Linked DNA regions of Iamia sp. SCSIO 61187. The protein of the gene in region 1 binds, or shares a complex with, the protein of each later gene. Links are inferred from orthologs where the notes say so. Each region holds a gene or a part of one and is shown in the gene's direction. Other genes may lie near its edges.

Region 1 (3,249 bases):
AGCGTCGAGGCCGACACCGTCGTCGTGTCCGTCGGCCGGCGCCCACTATCGGACTCGCTGGGCCTCGACGGCACCGGCGTGGAGGTCGACGAGCGGGGCTTCGTCAAGGTCGACGAGTACTGCCGCACCGGCGTCGACGGCGTGTTCGCCGTGGGCGACCTGATCGCCACCCCCGGCCTGGCCCACGTGGCCTACGCCGAGTCGATCCTCGTCATCAAGCAGATCATGGGCGAGCCCTGCGTGCCGGTGGACTACGGCCGGGTGCCGTGGTGCATCTACAGCCACCCCGAGGTCGCCTTCGTGGGCCTCACCGAGGAGGCGGCCAAGGCCGCCGGCCACGACGTGGTCGTCTCCAAGCACCGGTGGGCCGGCAACGGCCGGGCCATGATCCTGGGCGAGACCGAGGGCCTGGTGAAGATCATCGCGGCCAAGAACGACGACGGCACCGGCGGCCAGGTCCTCGGTGTCCACATGGCCGGGCCGTGGGTCACCGAGCAGCTCGGCATGGGCTACCTCTCGGTCAACTGGGAGGCCACGATCGACGAGATCGCCCAGTTCATCCAGCCCCACCCGAGCCTGTCGGAGAACTTCGGCGAGACCGTGCTCACCCTCACCGGGCGCGGCCTGCACGGGTAGAGGTTCCCCGGCCACGACCGGCCTGCGGAGCCGATACGGTCGAGCGAGGAACCGACCCGCACGAGGAGCCCCCCGCCCATGGCCGAGATCCAGATGCCCCAGCTCGGGGAGACCGTCACCGAGGGCACCATCACGAAGTGGCTGAAGTCCGTCGGCGACGAGATCACCGAGGACGAGGCCATCGTCGAGGTCTCCACCGACAAGGTCGACTCCGAGATCCCCTCGCCGGTCAGCGGCACCATCACCGAGATCAAGGTCGAGGAGGGCGACACCGTCGACGTGGGCACCGTCCTCGCCGTCGTCGGTGACGGCGCCGCCCCCTCCGGCGGCGACGGTGGCGGGGCCGAGGCCCCCGCCGACCAGGCCGAGGCCGACGAGCCCGAGGCGGCCGAGGCCCAGGAGGCCCAGGCCGAGGAGGAGGCCGGCGACCCGACCGAGCCCGAGGCCCCCGCCCCGGCCGCCGAGGCCGGCGGCGACGCCGACGGGTCCGCCGCCACCGGTGCGTCCGGTGACGAGCAGCCCGCCGAGCCCGAGCCGGCCCCCGAGCCCGCCCCCGAGCCGGAGAAGGCCGCCGAGAGCGCACCGAGCAGCACCGAGGGCATGGTGCTGTCGCCCGTCGTCCGCCGCCTGATCGCCGAGCACGACCTCGACCCGAGCTCGATCACCGGCACCGGCGCCGGTGGGCGCATCACCCGCAACGACGTCCTCGCCGCCGTCGAGGGCCCCGACGGTGGTGCCGCCCAGGCCCCCGCCGCCCCGGCCGCCAAGGAGGCGCCCGCCCCCGCCGCCAAGGCCGCGCCGGCCGCCGTCCAGCCCGCCGCCCCGGCGGCCAAGGCGGCCCCGGCCCCGCAGCGGGTCACGCCGTCGACCCCGGGCGAGACCGACTCGTCGGTCCCGTTCAACAACATCCGCCGCCGCACCGGCGAGCACATGGTCCGGTCCAAGGCGACCTCGCCCCACGTGCTGACCGTGATGGAGGTCGACCTCGAGGGGGTCGAGAAGGTCCGCCGGGCCCACAAGGAGCGGTTCAAGGCCGAGGCCGGCATCAGCCTCACCTACCTGCCGTTCATCGCCCGGGCGCTCGTCGACGCCATCGACGAGTTTCCCCACATGAACGCCAGCGTGGGCGAGGGCGAGCTGGTGGTGCACCACCAGGTGAACCTGGGCATCGCCGTCGACCTCGACTACGAGGGCCTGATCGTGCCGGTCATCCACGGTTCCCAGGACCTGCGCCTGCCGGCCATCGCCCGCTCGATCGCCGACCTGGCGGGCAAGGCCCGCACCCGGAAGCTCTCCGCCGACGACATCAGCGGGGGCACCTTCACCATCACCAACGCCGGGGCGTCGGGCACGTTCGTGCAGATGCCGGTCATCAACCAGCCCCAGGTCGCCATCCTCTCCACCGAGGGTGTGACCCGCCGGCCGGTGGTGGTCACCGACAGCGCCGGCAACGAGGCCATCGCCATCCGCTCGATCGCCAACCTGTCGCTGACCTGGGACCACCGGGCCTTCGACGGCGCCTACGCCGCCGCCTTCCTCCGCAAGGTCGTCGACATCCTCGAGCAGCGCGACTGGGAAGCAGAGCTGTAGTGGAGCGACCGCCTCTCCACATCAGGTGGCTGGGGCGGGTCCGCTACCGCGACGCGCTCGCCCTCCAGGACGGGCTCCACGCGACCCCGGGTCACGACCACCTGCTCCTCGTCGAGCACCCCAAGGTGTTCACCCTCGGCGTGCGGGCCGACATGGCCCACGTGCTCGTCCCCCCGGCCGAGGTGGGGGCCGAGCTGGAGCGGGCCGACCGGGGGGGCGACGTCACCTACCACGGGCCCGGGCAGCTGGTCGGCTACCCGATCCTCACCGTGCCCGGCGCCCGGGGCGGCTCGAAGCCCGACACCGTCGCCTTCGTGCGCTCGGTCGAGCAGCTGGTGATCGACACCCTGGCCGAGCTGGGCCTGCCCGCCGGCCGCCTGCCCGAGTACCCGGGGGTGTGGGTGGGGCTCGACACCCTGGAGCCCCGCAAGATCGCCGCCATCGGCGTCCGCCTCACCCGGGGCCGCTCGAAGCACGGCTTCGCCCTCAACGTCGATCCCGACATGGAGATGTTCCGGGGCATCGTGCCGTGCGGCATCGCCGATCGGCCCGTGACCTCGCTGCGGGCCGAGGGCGTCGACGCCACCATGCACGAGGTGGCCGACGTGGTGGCCCGCCTGGCCGCCGAGCGGTGGGGGAGCGGCGGGGTCGACCGGGCCGACGTGGTCTGGCGGGAGCGGGCCGACGACCTCGCTCCGTTCTCCCGCGGCGAGGGCCCGGGCGAACGCGTGCCTGAGGGCCACGAAGTGGCGGCGGCCGAGGGCACCTCGGTGCGGCTGCTCGGGCGGCTCGCCGAGGCCGGTGTGGGCCAGGGCGTGGCCATCGCCGAGCGCAAGCCCGAGTGGATGAAGGCCCGGGTCAAGATCACCGACGACTACGTCCGGCTCAAGCGCACGCTCCGCGACCTCGACCTGGTCACGGTGTGCGAGGAGGCGGGCTGCCCCAACATCTTCGAGTGCTGGGCCGACGGCACGGCCACGTTCATGATCAACGGCGAGCGCTGCACCCGGGCCTGCGGGTTCT
Region 2 (4,709 bases), 340 kb from region 1 along the record:
AGGCGACGATCGTCGGGTCGTCGACCGCCCGCCCGGTCGCGGCGGCCACCTTGGCCCGGACCTCGTCGTCGGTGCCCACCAGGCCGCAGTCGGTGTGCGGCATCAGGAGCACCCGGCTGCCGCCGAGGAGGTGGACGGCGAGCACCAGCGACCGCAGGGCGTTGTCGGTGATGCGGGCGCCGGCGCTGCGGATGATCTTGGCGTCGCCCGGGGCCAGCCCGAGGACCGCGAGCGGATCGATCCGGGTGTCCATGCAGGTGACGACGGTGAGGCCCCGGGCGGCGTAGCCCTCCAGGCCCTCCAGGGCGAAGCGCTCGGCGTAGGCGGTGTTGCCCGCCCAGACGTCGGCGAAGGGATCGGCGTCGGGGGTTGCGTCGGCCATGGCAAGAGGATGGCCCGACCCGTGGTCAGGGGCGAAACCGAGAACGGGGGGCGCTCGGTAGGGTTGCAGGCGATGTCTGAGGAACCAGCGCCGCCGTCCGACACCCTGGGCCCCAACGCCTGGCTGGTCGATGAGATGTACGAGAGCTACACCGAGGACCCGTCCTCGGTGAGCGAGAGCTGGCAGGAGTTCTTCTCCGGCTACACCCCCACCGGACCGGGCGGCGCCACCGCGTCGCGCCCCGCCACCAACGGCGACGCCGGCTCGTCGCCGGCGGCCGCCTCCGCCGGTGCCGGCCAGACCAGCGAGCAGGCCGACCCGGTCGCGGCCCCGGCGGCGGGCACGGCCCGGACCCGCGAGTCGAAGGCCAAGGCCGAGGCCACGGGCCCGACCTCGGGCGACGGCGGCGCCACGGCGAAGGCCAGCGCTCCCTCGGGCGCCCCGACGGCGCCGACCGAGGGGGGCAAGGCCGAGGAGGCGCCCAAGGCGACGAAGGAGGCGCCCAAGGGCAAGGACGCCACCGGGTCCGACGAGGAGCCGCCCGGCGAGCCCCTCCGCGGCGCGGCGGCGCGCATCGTCGCCAACATGGAGGCCAGCCTCGAGGTCCCCACCGCCACCAGCTTCCGCGAGGTGCCGGCCAAGCTCCTCGAGGTCAACCGCAAGGTCATCAACGGCTACCTGTCGCGCACCCGGGGCGGGAAGGTCAGCTTCACCCACATCATCGGCTACGCCGTCGTCCGCGCCATCGCCGACTCGGTCCCGGCCATGAACAACACCTACGTCGAGGGCCCCGACGGCAAGCCCCGCAAGGTCACCAACGACGAGGTGAACCTCGGGCTCGCGGTCGACATCGAGAAGAAGGACGGCTCCCGCACCCTCATGGTGCCGGTCATCCGCGACGCCGCCGGGCTCGACTTCGCCGGCTTCTGGGCGGCCTACGAGGAGCTGATCCGCAAGGTCCGCACGAACAAGCTGACCCCCGACGACTTCGCCGGCGCCACCGTCACCTTGACCAACCCGGGCACGATCGGCACGGTCCAGTCCGTGCCCCGCCTCATGCCGGGCCAGGGCGTCATCGTCGGCGTGGGCCGCCTGGACTTCCCGACCGCCTTCCAGGGCGCCGACCCCGAGGCCCTGGCCGACCTGGGCGTGTCGAAGGTGATGACGGTGACGTCGACCTACGACCACCGCATCATCCAGGGCGCCGAGTCGGGGCTGTTCCTCAAGCGCATCCACGAGCTGCTGATGGGCGACGGGGACTTCTACGACGGCGTCTTCCGCTCGATCGGGGTGCCGTACGAGGCCGTCAAGTGGCTCCAGGACACCAACCCGGTGGACAAGGAGGAGTCGACCCTCCAGAAGCAGATCCACGTCCAGACCCTGATCAACATGTACCGGGTGCGCGGCCACCTCATCGCCGACCTCGACCCGCTGGCGGCCAAGGAGCCGCAGATGCACAGCGAGCTCGACCCGGCGACCTACGGGCTGACGATCTGGGACCTCGACCGCGAGTTCCTCACCGACGGCCTCGCCGGCAAGCCCAAGATGACCCTGGGCGACATCCTCGGCGTGCTGCGCAACGCGTACTGCCGTCGCATCGGCATCGAGTACATGCACATCCAGGAGCCCGAGGAGAAGGCCTGGATCCAGGAGCAGGTCGAGGGGGCCTCGACGTTCCTTCCGCCCGAGGACCAGCGCCACATCCTGGGCCGGGTCAACGCGGCCGAGGCGTTCGAGAAGTTCCTCGGCACCAAGTACCTGGGCCAGAAGCGCTTCGGCATCGAGGGTGCCGAGTCGGCCATCCCGATCCTGGACGCCATCCTCGAGCAGGCGGCCCAGTGGGCCCTCCACGGCGCCATCATCGGCATGGCGCACCGGGGCCGGCTCAACGTGCTCACCAACATCGTGGGCAAGAGCCTCGACAAGCTCTTCACCGAGTTCGAGGGCTACATCGACCCCGAGTCCACCCAGGGGTCGGGCGACGTGAAGTACCACCTCGGCCAGCGGGGCACCTTCAAGTCGCGCCACGGCCACGAGATCACCGTCGAGCTGGCGGCCAACCCCAGCCACCTCGAGACCGTCGACCCGGTCGTCGTCGGCATGGCCCGGGCCCGCCAGGACGAGATCAACGACCCGCGGGCGTTCTCGGTCCTGCCCGTCCTCGTGCACGGCGACGCCGCCTTCGCCGGCCAGGGCGTGGTGGCCGAGACGCTCAACCTGTCGAGCATCAAGGGCTACCGCGTCGGAGGCACCATCCACCTGATCATCAACAACCAGCTGGGCTTCACCACCCCGCCGGACTCGGCCCGCTCGTCGGAGTACTGCACCGACGTGGCCAAGATGGTCCAGGCCCCGATCTTCCACGTGAACGGCGACGACCCCGAGGCGTGCGTCCGGGTGGCCCGGCTGGCCTTCGACTACCGCCAGCGGTTCCGCAAGGACGTCGTCATCGACATGGTCTGCTACCGCCGGCACGGCCACAACGAGGGCGATGACCCCAGCTACACCCAGCCGCTGATGTACAAGCGGATCGACGCCCGCCGCTCGGTCCGCAAGCTCTACACCGAGGCCCTCGTCCGCCGGGGCGACATCTCGATCGAGGAGGCCGAGGCCGCCCTGGACGACTTCTCCAAGAAGCTCGCCGGCGCCCTCGAGGAGACCCGCTCCCACGCCCCCGAGGGCGAGGTGCGGGCCAAGCCGCCGGCGCCCGCCCGGGGCGTGCTGCCCCACGTCCAGACCGGTGTGCCCTCCGAGACGATCGACCGGATCTACCGGGGCCTGTCGACCCAGCCCGAGGGCTTCACCGTCCACCCCAAGCTGGCCAAGCAGTTCGTGGCCCGCGACAAGATGTTCGAGGGCGGCGAGGTCGACTGGGCCCTGGCCGAGGCGCTGGCCTTCGGGTCGCTGCTGCTCGAGGGCACCAACATCCGCCTCGCCGGCCAGGACTCCCGGCGCGGCACCTTCTCCCAGCGCCACAGCGTCCTCGTCGACTACGAGACCGGCGCCGAGCACGCCCCGCTCGCCTACCTCGACCCCGACCAGGCGAAGATCTGGATCTACGACTCGCTGCTGTCGGAGTACGCCGCCCTGGGCTTCGAGTACGGCTACTCGGTCATCTCGGCCGAGAAGACGCTCGTGCTGTGGGAGGCCCAGTTCGGGGACTTCATCAACGGCGCCCAGATCGTCATCGACCAGTACTTCTCCGCCGCCGAGGACAAGTGGGGGCAGCGCTCGGGTCTGACCCTCCTGCTGCCCCACGGCTACGAGGGCCAGGGCCCCGAGCACAGCTCGGCCCGCATCGAGCGGTTCCTGACGCTCTGCGCCGAGGACAACATGCAGGTCTGCAACGCCTCCACGTCGGCGCAGTACTTCCACCTGCTGCGGCGGCAGATGCACCACGACATCCTCAAGCCGCTGGTGATCTTCACCCCGAAGTCGCTGCTGCGGGCCAAGTCGGCCCGCTCGTCGGTGGGCGAGCTGTTCAACGGCTCGTTCGAGGAGGTCCTCGACGACACCTCGGTCACCGAGCCGGACGCCGTCAAGCGGCTGGTGTTCTGCTCGGGGAAGGTCAGCCACGACGCCATCGCCCGGCGGGACGAGCTGGGTGCCCCGGCGGCGGTGATCCGGGTCGAGCAGCTGTACCCGTTCCCGCGGGCCCGCATCCGGGACCTGCTCCAGCGGTACGGCTCGATCGACGAGGTCGTGTGGCTGCAGGAGGAGCCCGACAACATGGGGCCCCGCTCCTTCGTGGGCGAGCGGCTGTGGCCCCTCGTGCCCGAGGGCATCAAGTACCGCGAGGTCTCCCGGGTGGGGTCGGGTTCCCCGGCCGGCGGCAGCCACGCCATCCACGTCCAGGAGCAGGACGAGATCCTGACCCGGGCCTTCGACGGCCTGTAGCGACGTGCCCGTCCCCGGCGGCGAGGGCGCGCGCCGCGAGCGCACCGGACCGGTCGAGGTGCGGCCGCCGCGCGGGCCCGCCGAGGTCATGGGGTTCGTCGCCGCCGGGAGCGCGGCGATGGCGGTGGCCGGGATCGCCACCGGGGCCGTCCTGCTCGGTGTCGTCGCCCTGGCGAGCGTCGCCTGGCTGGCCTCGCTCACCTACGTCTCGCTGACCGGTTGGGCCCGCGCCGACGCCGAGGGCGTCACCGTGCGGTGGGTGCGGAGCACGGTCGCCGTGCGCTGGGCCGAGACGGCGTCGATCGAGGTCGACCGGGGCGGGCCGCACGGCGCGCTGCGTGGCGTCGACGTCGTGCGCCACGACGGCGCCGCCGCCCGCTGGGCCCCCTGGTACCCGTTCCTCTGGTACGCCCACCGCTCCGTCGCCGCC

Evidence for each region.
Region 2: HC251_RS07730 (region 1) and HC251_RS09275 share a complex: the UniProt entries of both Escherichia coli proteins name them as parts of the 2-oxoglutarate dehydrogenase (OGDH) complex. The link is inferred for Iamia sp. SCSIO 61187 from one-to-one orthologs.

The regions. Positions count from the first base shown.
Region 1 is NZ_CP050948.1:1,585,574-1,588,822, forward strand. The notes cover bases 25-2,970. They hold HC251_RS07730 (dihydrolipoamide acetyltransferase family protein), read left to right. Parts: upstream 25-714; coding sequence 715-2,226; downstream 2,227-2,970. Other genes in these bases: lpdA (dihydrolipoyl dehydrogenase), read left to right, coding at 25-636. In the rest of the region: more of lpdA, read left to right, coding at 1-24; lipA (lipoyl synthase), read left to right, coding at 3,003-3,249. UniProt on the Escherichia coli protein: E2 component of the 2-oxoglutarate dehydrogenase (OGDH) complex which catalyzes the second step in the conversion of 2-oxoglutarate to succinyl-CoA and CO(2).
Region 2 is NZ_CP050948.1:1,921,840-1,926,548, forward strand. Bases 74-4,479 are described here. They hold HC251_RS09275 (multifunctional oxoglutarate decarboxylase/oxoglutarate dehydrogenase thiamine pyrophosphate-binding subunit/dihydrolipoyllysine-residue succinyltransferase subunit), read left to right. Parts: upstream 74-454; coding sequence 455-4,279; downstream 4,280-4,479. Other genes in these bases: HC251_RS09270 (carbonic anhydrase), read right to left, coding at 74-382; HC251_RS09280 (hypothetical protein), read left to right, coding at 4,284-4,479. In the rest of the region: more of HC251_RS09270, read right to left, coding at 1-73; more of HC251_RS09280, read left to right, coding at 4,480-4,709. UniProt on the Escherichia coli protein: E1 component of the 2-oxoglutarate dehydrogenase (OGDH) complex which catalyzes the decarboxylation of 2-oxoglutarate, the first step in the conversion of 2-oxoglutarate to succinyl-CoA and CO(2).